Regions from separate parts of the Micromonospora sp. NPDC049004 genome, predicted to be linked through region 1. Evidence: riboswitches for the same ligand, from Rfam matches in the RefSeq annotation. Region 1 holds a riboswitch; each other region holds the start of a gene.

What was found. Region 1 has a riboswitch for cyclic di-AMP ahead of AB0B97_RS02095 (transglycosylase family protein). Riboswitches for the same ligand answer to the same signal wherever they lie in the genome.
Region 2: linked by a shared signal. The riboswitch ahead of AB0B97_RS19140 (C39 family peptidase) and the one ahead of AB0B97_RS02095 (transglycosylase family protein) in region 1 are both predicted to bind cyclic di-AMP.
Region 3: linked by a shared signal. The riboswitch ahead of AB0B97_RS23660 (hypothetical protein) and the one ahead of AB0B97_RS02095 (transglycosylase family protein) in region 1 are both predicted to bind cyclic di-AMP.

Annotation. Positions count from the first base shown of each region.
Region 1 is NZ_JBEZFG010000001.1:497,980-501,894, forward strand. Features, by position in the region: gene AB0B97_RS02090 (peptidoglycan-binding domain-containing protein) at 80-568, opposite strand; cyclic di-AMP (ydaO/yuaA leader) riboswitch at 1,028-1,172, shown strand; gene AB0B97_RS02095 (transglycosylase family protein) at 1,172-1,822, shown strand; gene AB0B97_RS02100 (hypothetical protein) at 1,916-2,275, opposite strand; gene dinB (DNA polymerase IV) at 2,391-3,578, opposite strand; gene AB0B97_RS02110 (VOC family protein) at 3,636-3,915, opposite strand, start outside.
Region 2 is NZ_JBEZFG010000006.1:86,291-90,205, reverse strand. Features, by position in the region: gene AB0B97_RS19150 (hypothetical protein) at 1-184, shown strand, start outside; gene AB0B97_RS19145 (hypothetical protein) at 310-1,077, shown strand; cyclic di-AMP (ydaO/yuaA leader) riboswitch at 1,361-1,502, shown strand; gene AB0B97_RS19140 (C39 family peptidase) at 1,736-2,578, shown strand; gene AB0B97_RS19135 (alpha/beta hydrolase) at 2,700-3,452, shown strand; gene AB0B97_RS19130 (polysaccharide pyruvyl transferase family protein) at 3,471-3,915, opposite strand, start outside.
Region 3 is NZ_JBEZFG010000008.1:118,683-122,597, reverse strand. Features, by position in the region: gene AB0B97_RS23665 (cation diffusion facilitator family transporter) at 1-912, shown strand, start outside; cyclic di-AMP (ydaO/yuaA leader) riboswitch at 1,054-1,185, shown strand; gene AB0B97_RS23660 (hypothetical protein) at 1,239-2,258, shown strand; gene AB0B97_RS23655 (hypothetical protein) at 2,380-2,928, shown strand; gene AB0B97_RS23650 (SRPBCC family protein) at 3,401-3,853, opposite strand.

The DNA of each region.
Region 1 (3,915 bases):
GGACCGAACCGGGCAGGGGGGTGCACGACGGCGCCGGCCGGAATCCCACGGGGGACTCCGACCGGCGCCGTCAGGCGGCTCAGCCCGGGTAGTAGCAGACGTTCGGGATGACCGCCCCGCCGTTGACCCCGAAGATCGCGAAGCCCATGTACGCCCGGGTCTGCGGGCCGTACTCGCCGTCCTCGGCGATGTTCGCGTACACGATGTCCTGGTTGATGCGGTGCTGGGCGTACCGGACGGCCTCGCGGGTCTTCGAGCCGTAGTTGCCGTCGAGGGAGAGCGACTGCGAGTAGCAGTTGTTCAGCGCCTCCTGAAGCACCAGCACGGCCGAGTTCGAGTGGCCGTAGGTGAGATAGCACTGCTTGTTCCCGGTCTGCCAACCGATGGTCGGCACGTGCATGTCCGCGCCGCCCGGATAGCCGCCGACCCGGTAGAAGGTCAGGCTGGTGCAGGGGCTGGACGCCTGTGCGGCGGTCGGTGCGAGCAGGGTCAGGCCGGCGCTGGCCAGGACGGTCACGAGGGTGGCGGCGGCGCTGCGGCGGCCGATGCGGCTCCGGTGGATCGACATGCTCTCCTCCTGGGAAGGTGACCGGGATCGACCCGGTGTGCCTTCGAGCATCGCGGCCGCCGATCTACGGTTTCCTGCCCGAACGTCAATTCGCAAGGAGCGCGCACGAGGAGGGCGGCGCCACCCGCCCACCGGTGTGGGCCGCGCCCTCGGTCCCAGCCGGGGCGGTCTACTCCGCTCTCGGTCACGACACCCGGTCCTCCGCTTCGCCCGGACACGTCGAACTGCTCCGTCGCATCACCTCCGGGCTGCGTACGGACGGTGACATCCGGGCCTGATCGGAATCGGTCCATCATGGTCGGTGCACAGCCGCGCGTCGTCCGCAACCGCTGGCAGAGGCGCCCCGCGTGCACCGGTGAACAAGTTCACAAGCGTTGGGCGAGGGTCACCGACCGTGCCTACCGTCGGTCGAGTCCACCACCGTGGACACCACGACCGGCAACGCCAAATCCTGCCCCCGGTCGTCGGATACCGGAACCCCGGGCAGGAGCGGGGGACCCACGTTCCTCGGTGCATGTCACCTCGGGGTGAAGCCGCCACCGCGCGGCCGGGCTCCTCGGCCCGAACCCGACAGCTCACCTCGCCGGCGTGGAGGAACCACACATGACGTCTGTCTACACGCCCCGTCATCGACGGGTCACCACCCGCCGCGTCGCCGTCGGCACCCTGGCCGTCGGCGCGGTCACCGGCGCCGTCGCCCTCTTCGGGCCCGCGGCCCCGGCCCAGGCCGGTGTCAACTGGGACGCGATCGCCCAGTGCGAGTCCGGCGGCAACTGGAAGATCAACACCGGTAACGGCTACTACGGCGGCCTGCAGTTCTCCCAGGGCACCTGGGCCGGCTACGGCGGCAAGAAGTACGCCGCCCGCGCCGACCTGGCCAGCCGCGGCGAGCAGATCGCCATCGCCGAGAAGGTGCTCGACGGGCAGGGCATCGGCGCGTGGCCGACCTGTGGCCGCAAGGGTGGCTCGTCGGGCTCCGCCGCGAAGTCCTCGAAGTCCACCGCCGGGAAGGACCGGTCCACCGCGCCGAAGGACCGGTCGTCGCGCGGCGACCAGCCGGCGACCCGCAACCACGAGCGCACCGCCCCCGCGGCCGGCGGCGACACGTACGTCGTCAAGCCGGGGGACACCCTGTCGGAGATCGCCGACAGCCACCACCAGGCGGGCGGCTGGGAGGCCCTGTACGAGCGCAACCGGCAGCTGATCGGCGCCGACGCCGGCCTGATCTTCCCGGGTCAGCGGCTCGCCCTCTGACGTACGACACACGAACGCTCGGCCGGGTCACCGGCCGAGCGTTCGGTCGTTCGTCGGGCGCTGATCGCCTCTGAGCACCGTGTGTCGTCGCGGCTACGCCGCGGGGGCGGAGGCCCTCGACTCCCGGCGCGACGCCACCGCGTTGGCGCTGCGGTCCCACCGGCCGGCGGGTGCCGCGGCCTCGCCGGGCCAGCCCGTGCCGGCGTCGTCGCCGCCGATGGTCATCTCGACCGCGCCGGGGGTCCTGCGGGCCAGCCGGAGCGACTGCTCGGCACCCGCGCGGGCCGAGCACGGCCAGGACTGGCCGGCGCACTGGAGGTTGCGGCAGTGGCCCTCGTCGTCGGGCTCGTGGGCACTCAGCACGTCGACCGCCAACTGCCAGAGCAGGGGGTCGGTCACGTCGTGCGGGCGTTCGGCGTGCCGGCTCGGTCGGTTGCTGGTGTCGTCGGACATGGTGGCCCCCCTCGTCAGGCTGTTCCCCCCAAGGGTCACCCGTGAGCCGCCGGCTAAACCGTCGACCTGCTGTGATGTGTCTCCGGTCGCAGCTGGCCGGCCCCCCACACGGGGCTCAGTCCGGCAATAGCGGCATCTCGACACCCGGGTCCCGGCCGAGGAGTACCGCCCGGGTGAGTGCCGCCGAGCCGAACCGGTCGCGTACCGCGTCCACCGCGGCGTCCAGGTCGGCCGCGGTGTCGACGTCGAAGGGCAGCTCCGGCTGCACCGGGTTGTCGTCGAGGTTGCCGACCGAGACGCCGATCAGGGTGGCTCCGCGGCGCTCGATCTCCGGCAGCGCGGCCCGCAGCAACGCCCGCGCGGCGCCCAGCAGCGCCGTGGTGTCCGCGGTCGCCTTGCCGACGGTGTGCGAGCGGGTGGCCCGGGTGTAGTCGCCGAAGCGCAGCCGCAGCACCACCGTGCGCCCGGACCGCCCGGCCGCCCGCATCCGCCGGCTGACCCGGTCGACCAGGCCCGCCAGGATGGCGTCCAGCTCGGCGGGGGCGTGCGGCGTACGACTCAACGCGTGCTGCGCGCCCATCGAGCCCCGGCGGCGGCCCACCTGCACCGACCGGGGGTCCCGGTTGTGGGCCAGGGCGTGCAGATGCCGGCCGGCGCCCGCCCCGAGCAGGGACACCAGCGCGGCCTCGCCGAGCCGGGCCACCTCCCCGACGGTACGGATCCGGCGCTCCCGCAGTTTCGCCGCCGTGACCGGGCCGACGCCCCACAGCCGTTCCACCGGCAGCGGGTGCAGGAACTCCACCTCGGCGTCGGGCGCGACGACCAGCAGCCCGTCCGGTTTCGCCACCCCGCTGGCCACCTTCGCCAGGAACTTCGTCCGGGCCACGCCCACCGTGATCGGCAGGTGGACCCGGTCGCGGACCTCCCGGCGCAGCCGCTCGGCGATGTCGGCCGGTGCGCCGACGAGCCGCCGCAGACCGCCCACGTCCAGGAACGCCTCGTCGATGGAGAGCCCTTCGACCAGCGGGGTGGTCTGCCGGAAGATCTCGAACACCGCCCGGCTGGCCTGCGTGTACGCCGCCATCCGGGGCGGCACCACTATCGCGTCCGGGCACAGCCTGCGGGCCTGCTGGCCACCCATCGCGCTGCGGACGCCCCGCGCCTTCGCCTCGTAGCTGGCGGCGAGCACCACACCACCGCCGACGATCACCGGCCGCCCTCGCAGGCGCGGGTCGTCGCGCTGCTCGACCGACGCGTAGAAGGCGTCCAGGTCGGCGTGCAGGATGTGGGCGCCGCTCGACACGTACACATGTTCGCACGACGTCCGGTGATCGCGGCGGTGAGCTGGGGGAACGCGCGATCAGTCGAGGCAGAACTCGTTGCCCTCGGGGTCGGCGAGCACGAGGTGACCGGCGCCGAGCGGGGGAGCGGGTTCGTGCCGTGCGAGGCGGGTGGCGCCGCGGGCGACGAGCCGTTCGGCCTCCGCCTCCAGGGCCGCCATCCGCTCGTCACCCGTGAGCCCGGGGGCGGCCCGCACATCGAGGTGTACGCGATTCTTGGCCTGCTTGCCCTCCGGCACGCGCTGGAAGAACAGGCGCGGCCCCGCGCCCTTGGGATCGACCACCGCCGACGCGTCGTTG
Region 2 (3,915 bases), on a different contig from region 1:
GCTCGGTGCGAGTGCCGCCGAGGAGTTCGTCCCGGCCGGGTCGTTCGACGCGCAACCGGCACCGCCCGTCGACCAGGGCACCGCCGCGACCGGCGTGCTGCCGGTGTCCGCGGCCGGGTCCGACCGGCTGCCTCTCGTCGACGCTTCGCGGAGCTGGGCTCCCCGGGGTCCGCCCCGGCGCTGAGTCACCGGGACACGCGTCCCGTCGTCGCGCCCTGTCGATCCGCCTGCTCCGACCCCGCCGATCCGTGGCCCGCCGTGGCCACGTCGCCGGGGCTCCCCCGCTTTGCTCTCCCCGAGGAGCCGACCGTGGAGACTGCCGTCTTCTACCAGTTCGTGACCGAGGTGCCGCAGGCCGCCGCCATCTGGTCGACCCTGTTCCTGCTGGCACTGGGCGTACTCGCCGTGCTGGTCGCCCGCCTGGGGGACCGCCCCGCGGACGACCCGGTCCCGGCCGCGCCGACCGCCCGCGAGGTGGCCGCGGCCGAAGCCGACGACCTGCGCCGGTACGCCGAGGAGGTGGCCGTCGCCGCGACCGGCGCCGCCAGGACGGCCCGGCGGCGACGCGATGCCTGGCTCACCGCTCAGGAACACGTGGAGCGGGCCTGGCTGAGGTACGACGAGGCGGACACCGCCGCCCGCCGCTTCGTCGGCTCTGGCGCGCTGCCCACTCCGCGCACCCCGCGGACACCCGCCGAGTACGCCTGCCGGGAGCGCTACCTGCACCGTGCGGCGATGGCGGCGTACTGGCGGGGCGATCTGACCATGGCGCAGCTCAGTGACGTGTTCGCCCACCGGCGCGGCTGGGATTCCCGGCGGCACCCGGCCGAGCAGGAGGTGCTGCTCAGCCGGGCGATCCGGGACGCGAGACTGGCCGACTACCGGGCCGCCGCCACCGCGGAGCGGGCCGCCTGGCGGGACGCGGAACTGGCCGCCGAGTCGGCGCGCACCCTTGCCGAGGAGGCGTACGCGGCAACGGCGCGGCTGCGGCCCAGCCCGGCCCTCGCCCGACCCGGGGCGAGCGGGGCGTCCCGTCCCGCCCCCGTGGCACGGTGGCGCCCGGCTAGCGCGAGTTGAGCCTGATCCGTTACGTGAGCCCGGTCACGTCGTTCGGAATTCGGGCGTCCGACGCGTTGTGCTCGATATTTCCCGTGATTGTGGCGCGTTATCGGCGGCCTGTCCGGTTGTCGCCCGTAGGCGTCTCCGTAACCGGTTGTCCCATCGAGTCACATCATCGGCAATACGCGCAGAAATTGCTGCACCGAATCGGGTTTACGCAGGCGAACCTGGCTTGGCAGGCTGCGAACAGGCCAGTAGTGTCGTCCCGTCCGGTGCGGTAACCGATCGCAACAGGCGACGCCGCGCCGACCCGCTCAATCGTGATTAACGAACCGGGGACCCATCAGTAAGTCTGGGGTGAATCCGCGAGCCACGGCCCGCGGTAGGGCGATCTTCCCGCCCGAATCCGTCAGCTAACCCGGTAGGCGGTGTCGGAAGGAGTTCCAAACCCGTGCAGCACCTTTCCACCCCTCGGTTGTTCCCACGCCTCCACGGCGCAGCGGTGCCCCCGCTCATCCGTCCAGTGACGGTGAGCTGACCCCCGGGTCATCGCCTTTCCCGCCCGGTCCCGCCGGGCGTTTCCCTGAGCGGTTCACCATCCGCGGACCACTGTCCGCGCGCTGGCGCCTGCCCGGATACCGGTCCGGCCCGTGGGTGTGCCGCTCTCCCCCGATCCGTGGAGGACCCCGTGAAGCACACCATGCAGCGTCAGCTCCGTCGCCTGGCGACCGAGCGCCGGTACCAGATCGTCGCCACCTCCGCCGCGGCCCTCGTGATCGCCACGACCACCGGCGCCCTGCTCACCGGCGCCGACGACGCGCCGGCCAACCACCGCACCGCGACCACTGTCGCCGAGATGCGCAGTGACACCGCCGTTCCCCTCGGCGACGCGCGCGACGCGTCCCCCAGCGCCGCGCCGACGACCGCCGCCCCGGCCACCAGCGCCGCGTCGCCCGCCGCCAAGGCCAGCGCCAACCCGGATCTGACCCGTAAGCCGCAGCCGCCGAAGCCGCCCGCGACCAAGGTGCTCGACTACGACTACGAGGCGCAGAACACGTACTACAACTGCGGCCCCGCGGCCACCCGCAACGCGCTCAGCGCCACCGGCATCGACCGCACCCAGGAGGAACTCGGTGCCGAGCTGGGCACCACCGAGATGGGCACCAACTCGGCTGAGGACACCACCCGAGCGCTCAACGCCGAGGTGAAGGGCTCCCCGTACCGGACCCGGATGTTCGCCGGCACGCCCAGCCCGGCCCAGATGGACCGGCTCCAGGCCGATGTGGTCAAGGCCATCACCGACGGCCGGGGCGTGGTGGCCAACGTCGTCGGCGACGCCACCGACACCGACGGCGGCTGGCACTCCTACGGCGGCGGTCACTACGTCGCTGTCGTGGGGTACAAGGACAACGGCCGGACCGTGCGGATCGCCGACTCGGCGAACCCGGCCGACCCGTCCTACTGGATCACCACGATCGACCTTGCCAACTGGATGGCCACCCGGGGGTACTCCGCCTGACCCAGGCACGTAGACCGCCGCGGGCGTCGTCCCCCACAAGGGGCCGGCGCCCGCGGCCGCATTCCGGCAGCCGCCATCGACGACTCTCGTACCCGGCCGCGAACCGTGGCAGACTGCGGCCGTGGTGGATGAATCGGGTGGCCGCACCGGTCGCCGGCCCGTCCTGCTGCTGCTGCACGGGATGGGGGCAACCGGAGACGTCTGGCTGCCGTGGGCGCCGTTGCTGGAGCAGCACTGGCCGGGGCGGTGGCTCGCACCGGACCTCGCCGGCCACGGCTGGTCGGCCCCGTTGCCGTCGTACTCCTTTGCTGGTTTCGCCGCCCGGATCGCCGCCGGCCTCGCCCCCGACGACCGGCTCGTCGTGCTCGGGCACTCGCTGGGTGGGGTGGTCGGCCTGGCGCTGGCCGCCCGCGCCGCAGGGACACCTGTGGACGCGGTGGTCGGGCTCGGCATCAAGGCGCTCTGGTCGCCCGCTGAGCTGGCCCGCGCCGCTGAGCTCGCCGCATACCCGGTGAGCTGGTTCGCCAGCCGCACCGAGGCGGCCCGCCGCTACCTGCGCGTCTCCGGGTTGGGCGGCCTGGTCCCGCCGGATCATCCGATGGTGGACGCCGGGTTGCGTCAGGTCGACGGCCGGTGGCGCCTCGCCATGGACCCGACAGCCTTCGGCGTCGGCGAGCCCGACCTGGCCGCGTTGCTGGCGGCGACCGACGTGCCGGTGGTGCTGGCCCGCGGGGAACACGACCCGATGGTCACCGACGAGCAGCTCAAGGCGTACGGCGTACCTGTCGCCACGCTGCCCGGTCTCGGCCACAACGCACACGTGCAGGACCCGGCGGCCGTGCTGGCGCTGCTCGACCCGTACCAACGTGGGTGAGCTGGATGCGGTGGCTGGTCACCTGGCTCCGAGCGTCCGACGGACCCGGCCGGCGACGGCCTGCTTGATCCGCTCGCGCAGCGACTTCGCGTGGAGGGTCCTGACCTTTTCCTGGAGCGTCCGGGTTTCGTCCCGCAGCCACTGGATGCGCGTCAGCAACTCCTCGGGAGAGTAGGCGGAGACCGGCCGGACCGCAGGGGGGTAGACGGTCTGACGGACCTGCTCGTCGAAGCGGATCGCGCTGTCTCCGTCGGCGAACGAGAGGCCGAGGTCGTGCTTGGCGAGGAACGCGGTGATCCGCTCGAAGCGCTCCTTGTGGCCGTCGTTCAGGGCCGTGTAGTCGGCTTCCGCATAGAGCTGGGCAGCGTCGACGTCGGCCGGCACATCGCGCAACAACCGGTGCGGGATGTCGAAGTATCGGGCCAGCTCCAGGGTGCGCGAGTCGTGCGCCAGCAGATAGCCG
Region 3 (3,915 bases), on a different contig from region 1:
GCAGGTCATGACCACCACCACGGGTCGGTCGCCAACGCCGCCCACCAGCACCGGGGCCGACTCTGGGCCGCGTTCGGGCTGCTCGCCACCCTGATGGTGGTCGAGGGCGTGACCGCCTTCCACACCGGCTCGCTCGCCCTGCTCTCCGACGCCGGGCACATGTTCACCGACGTGCTGGGCATCGGGATGGCGCTCGCCGCGATCACCGCCACCCGGCGGGCCACCGGCGACCCGCAGCGCACCTTCGGGCTCTACCGCCTCGAGGTGCTCGCCGCCCTGGCCAACGCCGTCCTGCTCTCCGGCGTGGCGGTCTACGTGCTGATCGAGGCGATCGGGCGGTTCGGCGACCCCCACGAGGTGCTGACCGGCCCGATGCTCGCGGTGGCCGTCCTCGGCCTGCTCGCCAACGTGGTCGCGTTCGCGCTGCTGCGCGCCGGCGCCCGGGAGAGCATCAACCTCCAGGGCGCCTACCTGGAGGTGCTCGGCGATCTGCTCGGCTCGCTCGGCGTGATCGGCGCGGCGCTGCTCATCGCGGTCACCGAGTGGTGGTGGGCCGACCCGTTGGTAGCGGTCGCCATCGGCGTGTTCATCCTGCCGCGCACCTGGCGGCTGGGCCGCGCCGCCGTCCGCATCCTGGTGCAGGCCGCCCCGGAACACCTCCAGGTCACCGCAGTGCACGACCGACTGGCCGCGGTGCCCGGCGTCGTCGAGGTGCACGACCTGCACGTCTGGACGCTCACCTCGGGCATGGAGGTGGCCTCCGCACACCTGATCATGGCGCCCGGCGGGGAGGTCGGCGCGGTGCTCACCGCGGCGCGCAGCGCCCTGCGGGAGGACTTCCGCATCGAGCACGCCACGCTCCAGATCGAGCCCGGCGCCGCCCCGGACGCCTGCGGTTCGATCGAGTGGTGATCCCTTACCTGACGAAATGACCGTTCAGCAGTCATTTTGGGTGGTGGCGCGGACACCTTCCGTCACATCGACTGCACACGCCCCACCTGCACCGGTAGGCTCGTCCCCGGCCACCACCCGGCGGCGCCCTCCCGGCGCCGGTGGCGGCCGCCGCCTAATCACCCGAGAGGGTGAACCGGGGAACCATGTTCCTGGGGTGCATCCGCGTCAGCGGTAGGGATCTTCCGTCCCGAACCCGTCAGCTAACCCGGTCGGCGGCTGACGGAAGGACATGCGTAGTGGCACCAGCACGACCACCCGCCGCCCGACTCGCGGCACTGATCGTCATGATGGTCACCCTCGGCGTCGCCCTCCCGGTGGGCGCCGCCACCGCCGCTCCCCCCGGCGGCCTGCGGGCCGCCGCGGCACCCGACGGCGACGAGGAGGGCGGCACCCCCGCGCTGCGGGCCCAACTGGAGGCCGCCAGCAAGGGCTACCTGGACGCGAAGCGCGCCCTGGACACCTCCGTCCAGCGACAGCAGCAACTCGCGGCAAAGCTGAAGACCACCGAGGCCGAGATGACCGTGCGCAACGGCAAGGTCGGCGAGATCGCCGGCGTGGCCTACCGCACCGGCCGGCTCAGCACCGTCTCGGCGCTGCTCAACACCAACACCCCCGAGGGCTTCATGGACCGGGCGGCCGCGCTGGACGTGGTGGCCGCCAACGAGGACCGGGTGCTGCGCGACCTGCACGCCACCCGGGACGAGGCCAACCGCACCCGCACCGCCCTGGACGGCGAGATCCGCGAGCAGCGCAAGCAGGTCGAGGTGATGGCCAAGCGCAAGGAGCAGGCCGAACGGGCCCTGACGGTGGCCACCAGCAAGCCGCGCACCACCGCCGCCGACACCAGCTCCAACCGGGGCACCTCCACCGCCAACGCCCAGCCCGCGCCGCGCAACTCCGACGGCTCCTGGCCGTCCGAGTCGTGCAGCATCAACGACCCCACCCCGGCCAGCGGCTGCATCACCCCCCGCACCCTGCACGCCCTCAACCAGGCGAAGGCCGCCGGCTTCACCCGGTACGTCTCCTGTCACCGCTCGGGCGGCTCGGGCGAACACCCGAAGGGTCGGGCCTGTGACTTCGCCGCGCAGAAGGGCGGCTTCGGCGGGGACGCCACCGGCGGCGACAAGACGTACGGCAGCAACCTGGCCGCCTACTTCATCCGCAACTCCGACCGGCTCGCCGTGCTCTACGTGATCTGGTACAGGCAGATCTGGCTGCCCAGCAGCGGGTGGAAGTCGTACAGCGGGGGGAACGGCGACCCCTCCAGCGACCACACCAACCACGTACACCTGTCGGTGTACTGACCCTGTCGGTGGCCGGCGCACCGTCGAGCGGGTGCGCCGGCCCCGGGTACGTCAGCGGACGTACCCCGGACGTCGCCGGCGGTCGGACGACCCGGCCGGGCCGGGCCGGCAGCATTCGGGTATGCCGCGAATACCGCCCGCCACCCGCAAGGCGCTGCTCACCCTGCACCTCATCACCTCGCTCGGTTGGCTCGGAGCCGACCTGGTGCTGCTCACCCTCGGCATCGCGGCACAGCGCGGCGCCGACCCGGCAGTGGTCTACCCGGTCGCCGGGCTCGTCGGCACGGTGCTGTTCGCGCCGCTGAGCGTGCTCGTCTGGCTCGTCGGCGTCGCCAGCGCGCTGCTCACCCCGTGGGGCCTGGTGCGCTACCGGTGGGTGCTGGTCAAGCTGGTGATCACCACGGTGATGGTCGGGCTGGTGCTGTTCCTGCTCACCCCGAACCTGCGGCACGCGAGCGCGCTGGGCGCCGCCCTGCCCGCCCGGGACCGCGCCGACCTGGTGATCGCGCCCGCGGTGTCGACCAGCCTCATGATCATCGCGACAGTGCTCTCCACGTACAAGCCCTGGGGACGCCGACCCGCGCGACCTCGCCGCCCCGGGACCGCACGAGCCGCGACGCAGGCTCCTCGCGCCGCCAGCACCGGGCATGATCGCGCGATGACGGGGTGACCAACGCCGTCACCATCGCGATGACGCCGGGGACGGGCGAGGTACGAGCCTGATCACGACGGCCGCGCGCCGGGTGCCAAGGGGGTGCGCACGTCCTTTGCTCTGCTTCAGCGGAGGCAACACGGATGGCCCTCGCCTGTCGACTCCGCTGAAGCAGAGCAAAGGACCACGCTCACGCATCCGGTCGCCGGGTCGGGCCAGGCCGGGTCGAGCCGGGTTGCGCCAGGCCAGGCCGCGTTGCGCCAGTCCGGGCCGCGTCATGCCAGGCCAGGCCGGGCCACGTCACGCCAGGCCACGTCACGCCAGGCCGGGCCACGTCACGCCAGGCCGGGCCACATCACGCCAGGCCGGGCCGGGCCGCGCCAGGCCGGGCCGGGCCGCGCCAGGCCGGGCCGCCTTGCGTTGCGCCGAACCGGACGGTCCCGGCTGCGCTGGCGTCGCGGCTATCAGGCGGCCTCGACGGGTCGCGGGCTCAGGGCGCGGGGCGGTCGAGGGCCGCGCCGAGGCGGGTGGCCAGGGCGAGGTGGGCGGCGCGGGCCTGGCCGAAGGCGTACCGGAACAGGGGTGTCGGCGCGCGCAGGGTGATGTCGACGTCGATCCGGACCAGCCCGTCCGGCTCGGCGCGCAGCCGCGTGTGGTTGCGGACGGTGGTGGCCGGCCACTGGCGGGCCACCGTGACGATCTCGTCCGGCTCGCAGATCAGCACATCCGCCTGGTAGGTGGTGCGAAAGCGCAACGGCCCCACCGCCAGCCTGTCGTTGATCGTGTAGCTGGCCTGCGCGCCCGGACGGGGCCGCACCCGGCGGACCCGGACGATCAGGGGGTGCAGGTCGCCCTGGCGGGTCAGGTCGCTCAACAACGCCGCAGCCTCGGCGAGTGAGCAGCGGGCCTGGACGGTGTAGCTGAAGCTGTCGCTGCTGAGCACACCGTCTCCCGACGTCGCTGGTCGCACGATCGTCCCGTACCCGGCGCACGCTGGCAACGCCC